DNA from 2 places in the Paenibacillus riograndensis SBR5 genome. Region 1 is predicted to be linked to the other one. Evidence: predicted binding sites of a transcription regulator. Region 1 holds the regulator's gene; the other holds the start of a gene.
The links. Region 1 encodes LexA, which represses DNA repair genes until DNA is damaged. Its sites were predicted from a motif close to CGAACATATGTTCG; they were not measured.
Positions count from the first base shown of each region.

Region 1 (14,937 bases):
AGTTGAACTAGAAAAATTCATAAAAAGGGTAGAAGTGCGGAGGGGAAGTTTGGAACTGGAAGAGCGGTAGCGTCCGCCTTTGTCACCGGATTTCAACCGCAAAAGGCGGTTCCATTGAAGAAATCTGGGGACAACAGCGGCTGGAAGTCCAAACATTCCCCGCAGTTACGACTATACCCCACAATGTATAACTAAAGTTCAACTTATATAGATGGGTACAGATAAGGAGAGAACATTAGGAATGGCAGTGTTTGCGGAGGATATTTTACAGGCGGCAGAGGCCGCAGAGCAGGAAATTGAAAGTGCGGTGAAATCGCTTGACCGGATTGTGGATCATAATCAGTGGAAGGTCATTGAAGCCTTCCAGCGTCAGCAGGTAAGCGATTTTCATTTTGCCGGCTCCACGGGGTATGCCTACAATGACCGGGGCCGGGAAGTGCTGGATCTCGTCTATGCCGAGGTATTCGGAGCGGAGGCAGCGCTGGTGCGGCCTCATTTTGCTTCGGGCACACATACGATATCAACGGCGCTATTTGGCGTGCTGCGTCCCGGAGATGAGCTGCTGTACATCACTGGAAAACCTTATGATACGCTGCACAAGGTAATCGGTAAACCGGGCGACGGGACAGGCTCCCTGGCTGATTTCGGCATTGGCTACCGCGAAACGGCTTTGACGGCTGAAGGGAAGATCGATTGGGAAGGGGTAGCTCTGGCTGTTAATGACAAGACTAAGGTTATCGGCATTCAGCGCTCGCGCGGCTATGATTGGCGTTCCTCCTTCACGGTTGCTGAAATCGGTGAAATGGTGGAGAGAGTTAAATCCCTGAAACGGGATGTCATTGTTTTTGTGGATAACTGTTATGGCGAATTTACAGAAAAGCTTGAGCCGCCACAGGTGGGGGCCGATCTGGTAGCAGGTTCCCTGATCAAAAATCCCGGTGGCGGTATCGCTGAAACCGGCGGCTACATCCTCGGGCGGCAGGAGCTTGTGGAACTTGCAGCCTACCGGCTTACTGCGCCAGGCATAGGCGGCGAAGTAGGCGCCATGCTGGGAACGACGCGCGGCCTCTACCAGGGGCTGTTCATGGCCCCGCATACGGTCGGGCAGGCAGTGAAAGGCAGCATCTTTGCCGCTGCCGTTTTCCAGCGTTGCGGCTTTACGACTAAGCCGGCCTGGAATGAGCCGCGGACGGATTTGATCCAGGCCGTGTCTTTTGACGGGCCAGAGCACCTGATCGCTTTTGTCCAGGGAATCCAGCGTTCCGCAGCCGTGGACAGCCATGTCGTTCCCGAGCCGTGGGATATGCCGGGTTACGAGCATCCTGTCATCATGGCGGCAGGAACCTTCATCCAGGGCGGCAGCTTGGAGTTATCTGCGGATGCCCCGATCCGCGCACCCTATATCGGTTATATGCAAGGCGGATTAACGTATTCCCACGTTAAATATGGAGTTTTGATGGCGCTGCAGAGCATGAGGGACCGTAAATTGCTGTAATTTGTGCTGAATCGGATTTATATAATGCTTCATCTTTTATATCAAGAAGCATGAAACTTTAACCGCTGCATACAAAACTTTTTTGCGGAGTGACCAGTACATACCATCCCGTAATTTTGCTCACCGGCCAGCCTGGTGGGTACTTTTTTTGTCTTTTGAGTTATTGCTTGAACTAAGGTCATCGAAAGCGCTGTAACTTTTGCTTGTGCATCGCTCTCTGTGATATACTTCGGAGGTCGTGTTATGTTTTAGCTTACACTCACTTTACTTGAATTCTTAAGGTTACATAAAATCCTGTAAGAATATCTTACACACCATTGACACGTCATATAAGGAAATGTACAATGAGATGAGAAAAAGATCATTGGAAGGTTGGATGAGTCATGGGTGATGAAATCCGCAGAAATATGGCATTATTTCCTATAGGGATCGTAATGAAGTTAACTGATTTATCGGCAAGACAAATTCGTTATTATGAGCAGCACAGTCTGATCGTGCCCGCGCGCACATCCGGCAACCAGCGTTTATTTTCGTTTAATGATGTGGAACGCTTACTGGAAATCAAGGCATTGATTGAGAAGGGGGTTAATATTGCCGGCATCAAGCAGGTGATGAATCCCGTCTCGAAGGAATCCGAAGAAGCTACAGTCATTACCCCTGACACAGAGGTTAGACGTAGAGAGTTGTCTGATTCACAGCTGCACCGTTTACTGAAGCAGGAACTGGTTTCCGGTAAAAGACCGGGACAAGTGTCTCTTATTCAAGGCGAGCTATCCCGGTTTTTTAATAAATAATACAAAGAGACGTGAAAGGGAGAGGGTAAAGTGAGCTTCTCAAAAGAAGATATCCTGCGTATCGCTAAGGATGAAAATGTCCGTTTTATTCGTCTGCAATTTACCGATTTGCTCGGTACAATTAAGAATGTTGAAATTCCTGTCAGCCAGCTGGAAAAGGCGCTGGACAACAAAATGATGTTCGATGGCTCTTCCATCGAAGGTTACGTGCGGATCGAAGAATCTGACATGTACCTCTACCCTGATCTGAGCACATGGGTTATTTTCCCTTGGGTAACGGACAGCCGGGTAGCACGTCTGATTTGCGATGTGTACATGCCTGATGGAACACCTTTTGCCGGTGATCCGCGCGGCATTCTGAAGCGTTGTCTGCAGGAAGCCGAAGAAATGGGCTACACTGCAATGAATGTTGGACCGGAGCCGGAATTCTTCCTGTTCAAAACAGACGAAAGAGGCAATCCCACAACTGAATTGAATGATCAGGGCGGATATTTTGATCTGGCGCCGATGGATCTTGGGGAGAACTGCCGCCGTGAAATCGTATTGACTCTGGAGGAGATGGGCTTCGAAATCGAAGCATCTCACCATGAAGTTGCTTCCGGCCAGCATGAGATTGATTTCAAGTATGCTGACGCCATCAAGGCTGCCGACCAAATTCAAACCTTTAAGCTTGTCGTGAAGACGGTTGCCCGCCAGCACGGCCTGCATGCTACTTTTATGCCTAAGCCTCTTTTTGGGATGAACGGGTCCGGTATGCACGCGCACCAATCCTTGTTCAAAGGCAATGAGAATGTATTCTATGACGAAAGCGACACACTGGGTCTGAGCAAAACTGCGCGGTACTACATGGCAGGCATTCTTAAGCACGCACGTGCTTTTGCAGCCATCACTAACCCGACAGTGAACTCCTACAAACGTCTTGTTCCAGGTTATGAGGCGCCTTGCTACGTGGCATGGTCTGCCAGCAACCGCAGTCCAATGATCCGTATTCCAGCTTCCAGAGGACTCAGCACACGCATCGAAGTCCGTAACCCGGACCCTGCGGCTAACCCTTACCTGGCACTTGCTGTCATGTTGAAGGCAGGTCTCGACGGCATCAAGCGCCAGCTCGATCTTCCGGCTCCTATCGACCGCAACATCTATGTGATGTCCGAAGAAGAACGGATCGAAGAAGGTATTCCAAGCTTGCCGTCCGATCTGAAGGAAGCGCTGGGCGAAATGATCCGCAGTCATGTCATTACCGAAGCCCTCGGTGAACATGCCTTGGCTCATTTTTACGAGCTGAAAGAAATTGAATGGGACATCTACCGTACCCAGGTTCATGAGTGGGAAAGAGATCAGTACATGACGCTTTACTAGGATGAATCAGCCCTTGACGCTTTGAGCGTTGAGGGTTTTATTTTAGTTGAAAAGAAAAGCCCCGTGGCCGGGGCTTTTGCTGCGGATTATGAGTTTGCATACTTGATGATTTCGTCAGGAATCGCCGTTTCCCCAAGGATGGATTCTACTGCCTTCCAGGCTTCCCGGAACTGTTTTCCGCTATAATTGGTGCGGCTGCCGGCCGGATTAGACAGTGACATGTCAAAAACGATAAATTCGCCTGCTTCCTCACTCACCCTAAAGCTGACGGCGCGGTCCTTTTTCTGAATTCTTATTTCCTCCAAAGTGCTTCCTCCTTACAATTCAGTCTGTTCTCAACTAAATTAGTCTTACCAAATCCTGCAGGGAAAGGCAAGCCAAGTCATAAAAATGACACTTGCTAAAAAAATTGTTTTCATGCCAGATTCTAAATAATTAACAGAATGCCCTCTTTTTTATGGAAAATAAACAGCTTGACTCGTTTACATATCGTTCCGTACCGCTGTATACTACCTATGTATGGAAATGCTCCTCTCTGAAATGGAGAGTCTGTTAATTGGTTATACATAGATTCCAAAAAAAATCAGGGGATTGCCTGAGCGGGTATCAACCCGCCGATAAGGAGGTGCCTTTTTGAAGTCAACGTATAAAGTTCTGACGAGTGATGCCGATTTGTTCGCCGCTGCGCTTGCTCAAGTGAAGGTATACGTCGTTCAGTTAATCGAAGGCAAGCCGCATGTTATAGCAGACTATGCCGGACCTGTGCAGAGATGGACCCCGGATGATGTGCTAGTAGCCGGAATGTGTTACAGCCGGGATGGATTTGAGTTCAGAGTCCGTGTTCCGAAAAAACAGGAATAATCGATGGCCCGGCCTTGTTTTGGATGGGAGTATTCCCATTCTTCTTATGAGCTGCTGAGTAGCGGCTCTTTTGTTGTCTTCAATTTTGCTGCCTGATCGCACATGCCAATGTGGCATCAATTGCATCTCTTATACTATCAAACGTAAAAGAGGTGTAAAGATGACAGAACGCGAGCGTGCAAGAATCCGCAGAGCGCTGAATTTGCTGCTGACGCAAAGAGCTATTTTGCTGGAGAGACTGGAAGAAATCAATGAAAATTTGCGGCGGGTGCCAAATCCCAGCCGGGCGAGACGCGAGCTGCTGGCTGCGAGAGCTTCCATACGTGAAGCATTGCGCTTAAATACGGCTGCAATCCGGTTACTCCGCAGTGTTCTATAGTTAGCTTGGGGAGTGGCAGCAGAAGTTTCTGCAATTCAAGGCATCCTTCGGGGTGCCTTTTCAAGGTTGCGATGTATCATAACCTACATAACTGGAGGATGACGGGAATGGAAGAGAGTTTGCGGCAGCGATTGGGACTGCCAAAGCAGCAGGAAACTGGTGATATCGCTGTAACGCCTGCACTAAGTGCGGATACGGAAGGGATAACTGTGCTGAATGTGTCCAGGGAAGATGTAGAGAAGGGGCGGCTGGAGAATTATCTCCGGGAGTTCAAAAAGTATGAAAAGAAAAGGCTGCGCGGGAAGGTGACCCTGATCTTTAACGGGTATGAGCTAGACCGGAGAGAAATTTATCAGATCCGTGAGATCACGAACTGGGTGGATCGTTTGCTGAAGAATATCCCTTATTTGTTCTATTTTTTAAGCCGGGAGAATTACAGCATGCGGATTGCATTCTTCTGCTTAGCGGAGGTGGTGGGACGCTCTGGAGTAGAAGTGTCCATTACCAAAGAACAGGGGCGGCGGCTGATCGAAAAAGTGGTTAAAAGCGCAGTGGTTTATGCCAGAAAGCTGAAGGAACCCGAGGAGGTTCAGCTTGCGCAGGCAGAAGGCATATTGGATGAGCTCGGATACGAGCAGACGCAGCAATAAAGCTGAGTGCCTCCGTGATTTTAGTCTGTGGGCCATGGTGATGTTCACAGGAGGCACAAGCCGTTTATTGCTCCAATATGTAGAGATGTACTTGTACAGCTTTACAGGAAGTTAAAGGCCGTAATTTGATCCGCATAGACAATAAGCTGCTTATATTCAATTACAGTCCCATAACTGGCAAAAGGACGTACAATCACGTTGTCCAGGACAACAAAATTGTAGTTGAATGATTTTTCAGGATGCTCAGCACCCAGGTAGGAGATGTATTCGTCTACGATAACATCGTCCATCAGTGATTTGAAATTAAATACATCCTCTTTGCTGCTAGTATTCGTAGCTACATTGCCTTCGATGCTGCCGAACGCGGTAAGCAGATTGACTTTGCGTTCTCCATGATTATTGTTCAGCAAAAGGTTAGAGAGCTTACCCAGTGCTTCGACTTTAAAATCGACGTGGGTTCTGACTTTGGATTGATTCAAACCAGGCACTTCCTTTCAAGATTTAATTTTCCAATGTACAAGTTTCGACATATTACTGCACTTTTCCTGTTAGTGCGCAAAATAAATGTTAGAACATGAAGGACACCCTGCGGGGACGCTGCTGCGCGTCTGGCATAGGTGTCCTTTATGTTTGTTATTCCCGAATGGTGACCCTGGTTCCAACTGGAACAGTAGCTGCGAGCCACAATACATCCTCATTGTACATACGAATACAGCCGTGGGAGACCATTTTGCCGATAGAGGAAGGGTCATTGGTTCCATGAATCCCGTAATGGGGTTTGGACAGGCCCATCCAAAAGGCGCCGAACGGGCCTCCGGGGTTACGCTGTTTGTTGATAATGGTATATTCTCCAACCGGAGAGACCGTTAACATTTTACCAATCCCTACAGGGAAACCTCTAATAACAGTGTCATTGTCGAGCAGATACAGCATCCGTTGTGACAGATCAATAATGATTCGATAGGCAGGCATCGCGATCAGCACTCCTTTATGATCCAGGATATGAGCGGAGAGGAAGGAGTGTTCTGAAATAATTAGTATCGGCGAGCACGATGGAACAAATGTTCCTATCCGGTGAAAAGGGCATATGGAAAGAAACTGAATGGCGAACAAAATAGATTACGCGGGAAGGTCTAATAGGAGAAAAGGAAAAAGACTGTCCACCAATTCCAGTGGAGCAGTCTTAATAGAGGGGGAACTAATGAATATCGCGGAATAGGCCGATAACTCTGCCCAGAATCGTGACACGATTCAGGCGTAGAGGCTCGTATGCCGGATTCTCCGGCTGGAGGCGGATGTGGTCGCGCTCTTTGTAGAAGGTCTTAACGGTTGCTTCATCTTCTTCAGTCATGGCAACCACGATATCGCCGTTATCTGCAGTCTGCTGCTGGCGGACGATCACGTAGTCACCGTTCATAATGCCTGCGTCTATCATACTGTCACCAAGGACGGACAGCATGAACACTTTGTTGTCTCCTACATAATGAGTAGGCAGCGGAAAGTAATCCTCAATATTCTCAGTTGCTGTAATCGGTACCCCGGCAGTAACCTTCCCAACGACAGGAATGCGTGTTACCGTCTGAACGAACTGATGAACATTCTCGGAATCCTCTTGACCCAGCAATTCTATTGCACGCGGTTTCGTCGGATCGCGGCGGATGAGCCCTTTCTTCTCCAGCCGGTCCAGATGGCCATGTACCGTGGAGCTGGAAGCCAGTCCTACAGCTTCGCCGATTTCCCGGACAGAAGGCGGGTAACCCTTGCTGCGGACTTCGTTACGAATAAATTCCAGGATCGCCAGTTGGCGACTCGAAATCTTTGACATCGGAATCAACCCCATATACTATGTTTGGGAAAATTATAACATAGAACTTCCGTTCGTACAAACATAAGTTCTAAAACGTAGGCGGAAATAGCGGTGATTTGTGAATTAAGCGGTCATAATCCGCAAAAAAAGGGTTGTACATAAGAAGGGAACAATTGTTCGAAAAAACTATTGATCAAAACACATGTTCGTGTTATATTGATTTCGAAAGTAAGAACAAGTGTTTGGAGGTCGGTTAATATGTTAAAGTACAGCACATACCGCAGCATTTACGATGAGGTTCATGAAGACCGTACAGCTTCAATGGATAGACTAAATATTAAGAATCTGCTTTTATCTTTAATATCTCGCAATCGTACATTAATCCGGACAGATAATATTATAAAGCTGGCTTTGATTGTTCTGCTGGTGATCTCAGGGTTTACGGTGGTGGGCAATGTGTTTGCAGGATCAGTATCTTCGCCCAAGCAGGAAAAGAGAGTCGTAGTTGAACGTGGGGATACTCTATGGAGCATTGCACTGAAGAATAAACCGGCTGATATGAAAACGGCTGTATATATAGAAGGAATCAAACGAACAAGCGGCCTGGAGAACAGCAATATCCAAGCCGGAGATGTGCTTACTTTACCTGTATATTCATACTGAATCAGTACCTATAGATGGAGCTAAGAGCTTTCAGGGAGCAGACCTTGACAAGCTCTTTTTCTCATGGCACAGTTAGAATGAATTTATAGAGGAGGGAAACACATTGAATATTGATGAATTGGTCGCCCGCATCAATGAATTGGCGCGCAAACAGAAGAGTGACGGCCTGAATGAAGAGGAGCTTGCGGAAAGAGCCAAGCTGCGCGAGATCTACCTGGGCAATATCCGCAGCAACTTCCGCGCCCAGCTCGACAACATTGAGATTGTGGATAAATAAGAGCATGAACAAGGCAACAAGGCAGGAGTTAATGATGCTCTGTTCCTTTTCATAGATATTTTAGGATGACTAGGGGGAACTGACATGGCCCGTTCTTGGGAAAGAATGGTTCAACGCAACACACAGCAAGTAAACAAGCAACGCAAGAAGCAAGGGAAAGAATCCATCTATGCTTCAACCTCTTCTGCCGCTGCCAAGAGCAGCGATGTTTTCAAAGGCCGCAACATCGTATTTCCCGTTGTGTTAATGCTGCTGGGCATTATGTTCTGGGTAGTTGGCTCCATTGATGAAGCTAAGGGAAGCGGCATTCTTGCCAACTGGCTGGGAGTTGTGCTGTATTTTCTGCTTGCGGCACTGCTGTTTTTCCGCCGTCCGTATTTGAAGGTAGAACGCGCCAGACTGTCCACCATTAAATATAACCGGGAGCGTCTGCTGCCGGCGGCAGATATTGAGAAAATTACCGTTACGCGCGGTACAGTCTCTATCAAGTATAAAGGCAAGCGCACACAGTGGGTATTCTCAAGACTGATCAACCGTTATGACATTAAGGCTATGACTGAGCGTCTGGAGCAGTTCGCCAAGCAGAATCATGTGGAACTAGTGAACGAATAGTAAAGATATAGACCAGCATAGGGAGAGGGAGAACTACAATGCCGATTTCAGCCGTACTCTTTGACCTTGATGACACACTGCTCTGGGATGAGCGGAGCGTAGAAGAAGCATTCCGCTATGCCAGTGAAGCAGCAGGAGACTCCGTCGATCCCCGGGAGCTGGAAGCAGCGGTCCGCAGGGAAGCAAGGAATCTGTATGAATCATATGAGACATTTCCGTTCACCAAGCTGATAGGAATCAACCCTTTTGAAGCGTTGTGGGGAAATTTTACGGCCGGTGAACAGCTTGAATTCCGTCAAATGGAGCAGCTTGCCCCTGTCTACCGCAAGGAATCCTGGCGCCGCGGACTGGCCGCGCTGGGTGTGGAGGATGAAGCTCTTGCCGAAACGCTGGCGGCTAAGTTTGCCGCAGAACGCCGCAGCCGTCCGTATATATATGAAGAAACACTGCAAGTGCTGGATGAGCTGAAGGGGAAAGTGAAGCTGCTGCTCCTGACGAACGGTTGTCCGGCATTGCAGCAGGAAAAGCTTGACGGAGTTCCGGAGCTGGTTCCTTACTTTGACCATGTGGTGATTTCGGGGAACTTTGGCAAAGGCAAGCCGGACAAAGGAATCTTCACACATGCCATGAATCTGCTGGATATTACCCCCGAGGAAGGAATTATGGTGGGTGACAAACTGACAACCGATATCCTTGGCGGACTTGGAGCAGGCTTGACAACCGTATGGATTAACCGCACCGGCAAAGCATCCGACCCGGAGATTACACCGGATTATCAGATTGGACATCTCAGCGAGCTCCTGCCGCTTGTAGAAACTTTATAGCACCTCTTCCAAGAAGCCGTATCCTGATTTGGGATGCGGCTATTTTTATCGAAAAAAGATTTGTATGTGATCATTATCACGGTATAGTGCGGAAATATGGGTTTCTTTACTGATAATTCGAATATTATGTGTATAATAGATAAGAATGCTTCACAAGATGTCAGCATTATCATGAAATCTACCATTAACCTGGGAGGACTCCAAATGTTGAAACCAAGGAAACTGACTGCGTTGTTATCGTTAATCATAGCGGCAACTCTTTCTGGCTGCTCTGGTGGCAATGGGGATATGAATCATATGCATGCTGAGTCAAATATGTCCATGGAGCCTATAAAAGTAGAACTGTCCTGGAGTCCTCTGCAGGTTGCAGCGGGCCAGAAGGTGGTCTTTGAGGCGCTGGTTACACAAAACGGCCAACCGGTGGATGATGCGAAAGAAGTTCTTTTTGAAATCGTCAGCAACAATAATACAGAGTCAAAGCTTGAATTCACAGGCGAGTCATCAGGGGATGGTATATATAAAGCTGAAGGAACGATAGATGCCGAGGGGGAGTTTACTGTGACTTCCCATGTAACAGCACGGACACAGCATTCCATGCCCAGCAAAAAGCTAGTGGTTCAGCCCTAATTAGATAGAAACCTGGACGGAATCTGCCGTCAGCAATTACAGATAAAGCAGAGAGGAAAGGAAGGCTTTTCGAAATCCTTTAATTCTGCTAAACTTACTCTAATGTTTTACTGGGGGGATAGAGAGTGGCTAAATTCACACTTGCTGAAAGCTTACAGCAGCGCATACTGATTCTTGACGGAGCAATGGGAACGATGATTCAACAGGTGCCGCTAACCGGTGCCGATTTTGGCGGGGAGGAGCTTGACGGCTGCAATGAAATGCTGGTCCTTACCCGGCCTGAGCTAATACAGGGCATCCACGAGAAATATCTCGAAGCCGGTGCGGATTTAATTGAGACCAACACTTTCGGTGCTACCTCTGTTGTACTGGCTGAATATGATATTCCGCAGCGGGCGCGTGAGATTAATCTCGAAGCAGCCAGACTTGCAAGGAATGCTGTAGACAAATATGACACACCTGACCGGCCCCGCTATGTGATTGGAGCTATGGGCCCGACAACGAAGACCCTCTCAGTAACAGGAGGAGTCACCTTCCAGGAGCTTGTGCAGAGTTATGAGGAGCAGGCAGCTGCGCTGATCGACGGCAAAGTAGACGCACTGCTGCTCGAAACGTCCCAGGACACCCTGAATGTGAAGGCGGGAAGCATAGGTATCCGCAATGCTTTTGAACGTTCGGGTATTACCCTTCCGGTTATGATATCGGGGACAATTGAGCCTATGGGGACTACGCTTGCCGGCCAGAACATTGAAGCCTTTTACATTTCGCTTGAGCACCTGAAGCCGATCTCCATCGGCCTCAATTGTGCGACCGGACCGGAGTTTATGCGCGATCATATCCGTTCCCTCTCGGCGATCTCCTCCGCAGCGGTGAGCTGCTATCCGAATGCGGGACTGCCTGATGAGAACGGCAATTATCATGAGTCGCCGGATTCGCTTGCCCGCAAGCTTGCGGGATTTGCGGAGAAGGGCTGGCTGAATATTGCCGGAGGCTGCTGCGGGACAACGCCGGATCATATCCGCGCAATGGCTGAGGTGTTGGCGGAATATCCGCCCCGGGGACTCGACGGGCAGCATCCGCCTGCGCTTTCGGGGATAGAACCTGTATATATCGAGAGCGACAACCGCCCTTACATGGTCGGTGAACGCACGAATGTGCTCGGCTCGCGGAAGTTCAAACGGCTGATCGTGGAAGGCAAATATGAGGAGGCCTCTGAAATCGCCCGGGCCCAGGTGAAGAACGGTGCGCAGGTGATTGACGTCTGTGTGCAGGACCCTGACCGCGATGAGAGTGCAGATATCACGAAGTTTCTGGAGCTGGTAGTCAAAAAGGTCAAAGTTCCGCTAATGATTGATACCACCGATCCGAAGGTGATTGATCTGGCGCTGCAGTACAGCCAGGGTAAAGCAATCATTAACTCCATTAACCTTGAAGATGGCGAAGAGAAGTTCGAGCTGGTCACACCATTGATTCATAAGTATGGCGCGGCGATTGTTGTGGGGACCATTGACGAGTCAGGGCAGGCTATAAAAGCTGCAGATAAGCTGAATGTTGCCAAACGTTCTTATGAACTGCTGGTTAATAAATATGGACTAGCCCCGGAGGACCTGATTTTTGATACGCTGGTATTCCCGGTAGGTACCGGGGATGAGCAATATATCGGCTCCGCCAAGGAGACAATTGACGGTATCCGGCTGATCAAGGAAGCACTTCCTGAAGTGCATACGATTCTGGGCATCAGCAACGTTTCGTTTGGTCTGCCTGAGGCGGGGCGCGAGGTTCTTAACTCCGTGTTCCTCTATGAATGCACCAAAGCCGGACTGGATTATGCCATTGTGAATACCGAGAAGGTAGAACGCTATGCTTCCATTCCTGAACAAGAACGTTATCTGGCCGAGCAGCTGATCTATAATACGAATGATGATACACTCTCCGCCTTTGTAGCCGCTTTTCGCGGTAAGAAGGTGGAGAAGAAAGAGAAGATCTCCAATCTCTCTCTGGAAGAGCGCCTCGCATCCTATGTGGTGGAGGGGACAAAGGAAGGTTTGATCCCTGATCTCAACGAGGCTCTAACCAAGTCAGGACCGCTTGAGATCATTAACGGTCCGCTGATGGCGGGAATGTCCGAAGTCGGAAGGCTGTTCAACAACAATGAGCTGATTGTAGCGGAGGTGCTGCAAAGCGCTGAAGTGATGAAGGCGTCAGTCAGCCATCTGGAGCAGTTCATGCAGAAAGATGAAACCTCGGTTAAGGGCAAGATCATGCTGGCAACCGTTAAGGGCGATGTACATGACATCGGCAAAAATCTGGTGGAGATCATTCTCTCCAATAATGGTTACGAGATTATCAATTTGGGTATAAAAGTACCACCGGAGAGTATCATCGAAGCATTCCGGCGGGAAAAAGCCGATGCGATCGGGCTGTCCGGCCTGCTTGTGAAGTCGGCCCAGCAGATGGTGCTGACTGCCCAGGATTTGCGCACCGCCGGTATCGATGTGCCGATCATGGTTGGCGGTGCGGCGTTGACCCGCAAGTTCACCAAGACGCGTATCCGTCCGGAATATGACGGGCTGGTGCTCTATGCCAAAGATGCCATGGACGGTCTGGATATCGCCAACCGGCTGATGAATCCGGAGGAACGGGTCAAGATCGAAGAAGAGGTTCGCCTCGAAGCGGAGGCCGCTGTAGCTGTCGCTCCGCAGCAGGAGCTTCCAGTGCTGACCAGAGCCGTCCGTTCGAAGATTTCGCCGGATGCGCCTGTGTTTACACCTCCCGATCTGGAACGGCATGTCCTGCGCAATTATCCGCTCGGGCATATCATCCCCTATGTGAATATGCAGATGCTGCTGGGTCATCATCTTGGACTGAAGGGCTCCGTGGAAGCCCAGCTTGCCGCCGGTGACCCGCGCACAGTCGAACTGAAGGAGACTGTGGATGAAATTCTCCATCATGCCATGCTGGAGGGGACGATGACTCCGCATGCCATGTATCAATTTTTCCCGGCGCAATCCAAGGGGAATGATATTCTTATCTATGATCCGCAGGATACAGCCACGGTACTTCATACCTTCACGTTCCCGCGCCAGAATGTTGAGCCATATCTATGTCTGGCTGACTTCCTGAAATCCGTGGACAGCGGAATTATGGATTATGTCGGCTTCCTGGTAGTGACTGCCGGTCACGGTATACGTGAAATGTCAGCCGAGCTGAGGGATAAAGGCGATTATCTCCGCTCCCATGCCCTGCAGGCGGTGGCGCTGGAGGTCGCAGAAGGTTTGGCGGAACGTGTCCATCATATGATGCGGGATACCTGGGGATTCCCGGACCCGGCGGATATGACGATGAAGCAGAGACACGGAGCCCGCTATCAGGGCATTCGTGTATCCTTTGGGTATCCGGCTTGCCCGGATCTGGAGGATCAGGGGCCGCTGTTCAAGCTGATGTCGCCCGGAGATATCGGTGTCGAGCTTACCGAAGGCTTCATGATGGAGCCGGAGGCTTCGGTGTCGGCGATGGTGTTCGCCCATCCTGAAGCGCAATATTTTAATGTGGAGAAGCAGTAAGCTTCCCTTCCCATACACTCCTTCTGTAGGGACAACATCCTTCAGAGCGGAACCTCCCGTAACCGGGAGGTTTTTTGCTGGAGCTTACAGGGGACCGAAAGATGCTTTTTTGTCCTAAAAAGGGTAAAATTCTCTTCATGAGATTCAGTTGAAGGGAACATGAATGATTCCCGGGTAAAATGAAGAGAGGAGGAGCACTATGGAAATATACTTTTTGGGTACCAATGCCGGGGTACCGACGCTGCAGCGGAATGTAACCTCGGTTGCACTCCGCCTGCTGGAAGAGCGGCGCAGCTTCTGGATGTTCGATTGCGGAGAAGGTACACAGCACCAGGTTCTCCGTTCCCCGCTGCGGCTGGGGAAGCTGGAGAAGCTATTCATTACCCATCTGCACGGTGACCACCTGTTCGGCTTGCCGGGTCTATTGTCCAGCCGCGGGTATCAGGGCGGCACCGGCCCGCTCACTGTGTATGGACCGCCTGGTCTCAAAGCCTATCTGGACATCTCCTTGTCCGTCAGCCAGTCCCGCATTCCTTACCCGCTGGAGATTGTTGAGCATAGCGGGGGACTTATCTTCGAGGATGACGGCTTTAAGGTGGAGGCCGGACTGCTGGAGCACCGGATTGACAGCTACGGCTACCGGGTGACGGAGAAAGACAGCCCCGGCAATCTGAATAAGGAGCTGCTGCTGAGCTTTGGTCTGAAGCCGGGGCCGCTCTATGGCCTTTTGAAAAAAGGGCAGGATGTAACGACCGAGGAAGGCGTTCTGATCCGCGCAGCGGAGGTGGTCAATGCTCCAAAGCGTGGACGGATTGTAACTGTGCTGGGCGATACCAGACCCTGCCAAGGGACCTTGCCGCTTGCATTGGATGCAGATCTGATTATCCATGAGGCGACCTTTGGCCATGATCTGAAGGAGATGGCTCATCAATATCATCACAGCACAGCCCGGCAGGCCGCTGAGCTGGCGCGTGATGCAGGAGGGCGTGAACTGCTGCTTACCCACTTCAGTTCTCGTTATACTAC
Region 1 covers NZ_LN831776.1:4,471,089-4,486,025, reverse strand. The annotation lists gene PRIO_RS18920 (methionine gamma-lyase family protein) at 242-1,495, shown strand; gene PRIO_RS18915 (MerR family transcriptional regulator) at 1,879-2,289, shown strand; gene glnA (type I glutamate--ammonia ligase) at 2,320-3,648, shown strand; gene PRIO_RS18905 (hypothetical protein) at 3,735-3,953, opposite strand; gene PRIO_RS18900 (hypothetical protein) at 4,282-4,509, shown strand; gene PRIO_RS18895 (hypothetical protein) at 4,670-4,888, shown strand; gene PRIO_RS18890 (hypothetical protein) at 4,996-5,538, shown strand; gene PRIO_RS18885 (hypothetical protein) at 5,640-6,017, opposite strand; gene PRIO_RS18880 (L,D-transpeptidase) at 6,172-6,510, opposite strand; gene lexA (transcriptional repressor LexA) at 6,737-7,363, opposite strand; gene PRIO_RS18870 (LysM peptidoglycan-binding domain-containing protein) at 7,604-8,008, shown strand; gene PRIO_RS34960 (DUF896 domain-containing protein) at 8,112-8,285, shown strand; gene PRIO_RS18865 (hypothetical protein) at 8,370-8,897, shown strand; gene PRIO_RS18860 (HAD family hydrolase) at 8,936-9,721, shown strand; gene PRIO_RS18855 (FixH family protein) at 9,926-10,348, shown strand; gene metH (methionine synthase) at 10,534-13,911, shown strand; gene rnz (ribonuclease Z) at 14,111-14,937, shown strand, end outside.

Region 2 (5,161 bases), 3.7 Mb from region 1:
TCATAATCCCGCGCGTGCACGCTGCTGCAAATACTCCGGAAATCAGCGGGTCCTCCGAAAAATACTCAAAGTTGCGTCCATTAAGCGGACTGCGGCGGATATTCAGTCCCGGTCCGAGCAAAGTGTCCACACCGTTTCTGACCAGTTCCCGGCCTTCCATGACATACAGCTCTTCAACCAGCTCTGCATTCCAGGTGGCTGCAAGCAGTGTACCGATTGGAACCTGAGTCGCCTTGTGTCCGCTGTCCATCCGGATCCCCGAAGGGCCGTCTGCCGTACAAGCTACCGGAATGCCGTAGTTGAACAATTGGTCGCTGACTCCGCCAAAAGCGGAAGCCGTCCCCGGTGTAACCAGCGGACTGCTCATCCCTTCCCCTCTGACGATGACTGCCAGATCCTGGTCGCTCAGTTGGGCGATGAAGGTGGTCATGTCTACTTTTCCATCATGCACATCTCTTAAGGTATAACCTTGATTGCCGGTCTGTTCAAGCGTTGCGGGCAGATTCTGCTCAATCCGCTCTTTCAGCGAAACCTTGCGCGTCGGTACGTCAACATAGAGCAGTTCATAGGAACCGTCTTCCTTCCGGGCGCCCGGCTTCATCCGCATAAAGCTTTCGGTTGGCGCCAGCGCTTCCTGCAGCTGTTCGACCACCTCCAGAGCTTCCAGCACATAACCGCTGCGTCCCTCTACCTGCACTTCCGCCAGTTTCTTGATGCTGCTTCCCGCATAAATACGATAGGTCCCCGCTTCCAGCACATAAGCAGAAGGATGCCCGGTCACACCGGCATCATCATAAGAGGCCATCGAATGAACCGGGAAGCTCACAAGGAGGCGCTGCGACTCACCCGGCTGGAGGACCCCCGTTTTGCCGAATGCCGCCAGCACTTTGGCCGGTTGTCCCAGCTTGCCTTGCGGTGCTTCGTAATAGACCTGGACAACCTCTTTCCCGGCATAAACGGTTCCTGTATTGGTTACGTTCACCGCGATTTCAGCATATTTTTTACCGTCCCGGCTGACCAGCCTGGCTTCTTCCGGCTCGATATTGAAGGTGGTATAAGATATCCCGTAGCCGAACTCGAAGTGAACTTTTTCCGGACAGAAGGTTTCAAAATAACGGTAGCCTACATAGATATCTTCCTGATAGAAGTTTTTGAACTCATTGCCGTAATTTGCAGTTGAAGGATAATCGTTGATGGAATGCGCGATGGTATCGGTTAATTTACCGCTTGGCGTCACTTCCCCGGACAGCACGTCGGCAATGGCATTGCCCCCCTCCATCCCGCCGTGCCAGGAGTAAAGCACACAAGGAATAGGATGCGCATAGCTGGTATCGTTCAGCCAGCTCATATCCATAATATTCGACACATTCAGCACGACGATGGTCTGCTCAAAATAAGCCGTTACCTGCTTCAGCATCGTCTGCTCGTCCGCGGTTAACTGGTAGCTTCCCGGCGCATCGGCATTATCCTGATCTTCCCCTGCTGTGCGTCCGATGATAATAATCGCCTTATCCGACTTGCTTCTGGCCTGGGCTACCAGCTCATCGGTCAGAGGCATTTCCTTCTGGTGCCACGGCTCTGCCGCCCAGGCTCCGCCGCCGTTGTCAAAAGGATTGTGCTCAATCCACTTCTCATAGACCGCCGCCAGCTCTTCGTTGACAGCTAGGTTCTTTTTGCTGCGCAGCCCATCCAGCAGGTTGGTTGTGTAGGAGACACGCACACTCCCGCCCGAACCTGTGCCGCTGCGGTAATAATTCACCTGGGTTCTGCCAAACACCGAAACGGTTTCCCCGTTCCGCAGCGGAAGCACCTGGCCTTCATTGCTCAGCAGCACCGCGCCTTCTGCACCTACAGTCCGGCTGAATTCTGCAAAACCCTCTAATGGAACTCCTAAATTCTGTGTAGTCAATTTCGTTTCCTCCTGATTGTCATTTCCCTATCCAGTGCAGGTTCTTTAGAAAGGGGCTTGTCCCTTCCGAAATTTCTAAGATTTCCCGAACCCGTGCATATCTACTACTATAAAGAATCCCCTTTCAAGAATCAAAGGGGCGGTATGACCATTTAAATATATCAAATAAGCTATTACTACTGCCGCTGCCGGAAATCTGACCGCTGCTGCGGACCAGATTTTTTTATTTCCTCCTCTGCTTCATCATCCGGTTATACATCACCAGCGCGGCAATAATCATCCCGATCATCGCAACACTGCTAGCTGAATCCGGCGACATCCCAAACATGAGACATACGCTATTCACCAAAGTTCTCGTAAGCAGCGCAACCATAATCAGCATCAACGGACGCCAAATATTATACCCTCTCATCCCCTTAACACTCCCAATCTATTATTTATGACAACTAATCATTTTTTCTCCTAGCTATTAGTTGCTATTATAGCATAAGAAGGAATGCGCATACATTTTCGCAAAAAAGCCCGGCATCATCCACTCCATCTACCTTTGACAGGAACACATGTTCGGTATATAATTCCCAATATGAGGGGGATTCTGTATGGATATGATGGAGAAACTGGAAATTTTAACGGCTTCGGCCAAATATGATGTCGCCTGCACCTCCAGCGGCTCCGAGCGTAAAAACCAGGCCGGCGGCCTGGGCAATGCGGTCAGCATGGGGATTTGCCACAGCTTTGCTGCAGATGGGCGCTGCATTTCACTGCTTAAGGTGCTGATGACCAACGGCTGCATATACGACTGCGCTTATTGTGTGAACCGTAAATCGAACCAGACACGCCGGGCTGCATTGACACCGGAGGAACTCGCAGATCTGACCATGCAATTTTACCGCCGCAATTACATAGAAGGCCTGTTTCTTAGCTCCGGGATTATGCGGAGTCCCGATTATACAACCGAGCAAATGATTGCCGCTCTTGAGCTCCTGAGGAACACTTACCACTTCCGGGGTTATATCCATGTGAAGGCGATTCCCGGCGCAGATGATGTGCTGCTGTCCAGACTTGGCTTGCTGGCTGACCGCATGAGCGTCAATATCGAGCTGCCTTCCCAGGAAAGCCTCGGCCGGCTGGCTCCCGACAAAAGTAAGAGCTCTATTCTGAAGCCTATGTCCCTGATTAAGGAAAAGATTAACGAGAACCGCTCGGATCTCGTCAAATATAACCACGCCCCCCGCTTCGCTCCCGCCGGCCAGAGCACCCAGATGATTGTAGGGGCTACGCCTGACACGGACTTCCGTATCCTGACCCTCACCGAAGGGCTCTACCGGAAGTATGGCTTGAAGCGCGTTTTTTTCTCTGCCTATACCCCTGTTGTGGAGCATTCTCTCCTACCCGCTCTAGACACCAAACCGCCGCTCCTGCGGGAGCACCGCCTCTATCAGGCCGATTGGCTGCTGCGCTTCTACGGCTTTCAGGCGGGGGAGTTGCTGGATGAAGCTGCGCCTAACTTTAATCCCCTGCTGGACCCCAAATGCAGCTGGGCGGTGAACCACCGGGAACAATTCCCGGTTGAAATCAACCGTGCTGCGTATGAACAGCTGCTGCGGGTGCCTGGAATCGGTGTAAGGAGCGCACAGCGGATTGTTAAGGCGCGCCGGGCCGGGGCACTGGATTTCGCAGCCCTGAAGAAGCTTGGCGTGGTACTCAAACGCGCACAATTTTTCATTACCTGCAAAGGAAAAATGCTGGAGGGCCTGAAGGTAAGTGAACACACTCTGCTGCGTTCACTGATGTCCGGACAGGAGCTTGCTGCGTTAGAGCCGCCGCAGTACGAGCAGCTTACCCTCTTCGACGACTCCGATCTGGCAGCATTGCCGGCGGCAGGGGCCGCGGTGCATAAGAGAGGAGACTGGCCTTAATGTTTAAGCCGGCTGCGTTGGCCTATACTTATGACGGCAGCTTTGAAGGCCTGCTGTGCTGCGTGTTCGAGAGCTATCAATGGAAGGAAACCCCGCTTGCCATCCATTCGGACGGGGAAGAACAAGGACTGCTGCTGGAATCGAAATGGATTGCTACCGACAGCAGCAGAGCAGACCGGGTGCTGAAATCGCTCCCGCTGCGCATCTGCCCTGAGGCAGAGGAACTCGTGCGCCTGGGATTCTGGTCATGCACGCCGGACAAGGAGCTGCTGCTGCTAAATTTTCTATACCTTGGCTTCACCCATGGCCGCAAGGTAATGAACATGCTTGCTGACGATACGGTGAATACCCTGCATAAGGCGGTTCAGCAGCTTCGGCGGGAGGCACATCTGTACCTGGGTTTTGTGCGCTTTTCCGTGTACGGTCCGGTTATGGCGGCGGTCATTGAGCCCAAGGGATTCGTACTGCCCGTCATTCAGGATCATTTCTGCGACCGCTACTACGGCGAAAGCTTCATGATTTACGACAAAACCCACCGCGTGGCCCTTATCCACCAGCCCGGACAGCAGGCCATTATTCCGCTCGAGGAATGGATACCGCCGGAGCCGGATGCTGCGGAGGAAGAATACCGCCGCCTATGGAAGGGGTTCTATAACGCCATCGGCATCCGCGAGCGCAAGAACGACCGGCTGCGGTCCTCGCTGATGCCCAAGCGGTACTGGAAGCACCTTACGGAGATGAAGGGCAGCACAACAGCAGCAAATGGCAGCAAGCCAACAGGCAGCAGCAAGAAGCTGGAAGAAGGTGCCCCACGGCTGGAACATGGGGAAGTTGATAACTCACAGTAGAAATCCTTTTTTCTACAAAAATAACAGCTAAAAAAGCGAAGCTCCCGTAAATCCAGGAGGCTTCGCTTTAAACTAAAGGATATTTTATTTGGCTTGATCTCTTTACTTAACGCCTTAACTTCCTGTTCCGGTAATTCGGTGAGCTGAACTACAAAGTCCACATCGTTTCCCATCGCCTTTTTCAACATCGGTTCATTCAAGGTTAGTGTCTCCCCGTTTGCGACCTCAAGCTTTGAATTTCCTGTTCCGAAAGCCCCGAGGCTTTAACGATAACCGAAATCTCCACTCCGAGGGTTAGGAGTTCAAGAGCCATATCCTCCGCCTTCTTTCGCGCACCTTCTGCTCTACCTTCTGCTCTACCTTCTGCTCTACCCTCTGACTTAGCCCCTTCCATCCGTGAAACCTCATCACGCAGATATTTCATCCGGGCTTCGTATTCCATACGTGTAGCGGCATCCTGACTCAGGAACTCCAGTGTGTCCATT
Region 2 covers NZ_LN831776.1:291,637-296,797, forward strand. The annotation lists gene PRIO_RS01435 (glycoside hydrolase family 3 C-terminal domain-containing protein) at 1-1,909, opposite strand, end outside; gene PRIO_RS01440 (hypothetical protein) at 2,133-2,321, opposite strand; gene PRIO_RS01445 (putative DNA modification/repair radical SAM protein) at 2,509-3,828, shown strand; gene PRIO_RS01450 (TIGR03915 family putative DNA repair protein) at 3,828-4,676, shown strand; gene PRIO_RS01455 (Rpn family recombination-promoting nuclease/putative transposase) at 4,879-5,161, opposite strand, start outside.
Region 2: a site for LexA is predicted at 2,463-2,476, ahead of PRIO_RS01445 (putative DNA modification/repair radical SAM protein). Genes of this name have one in related genera too.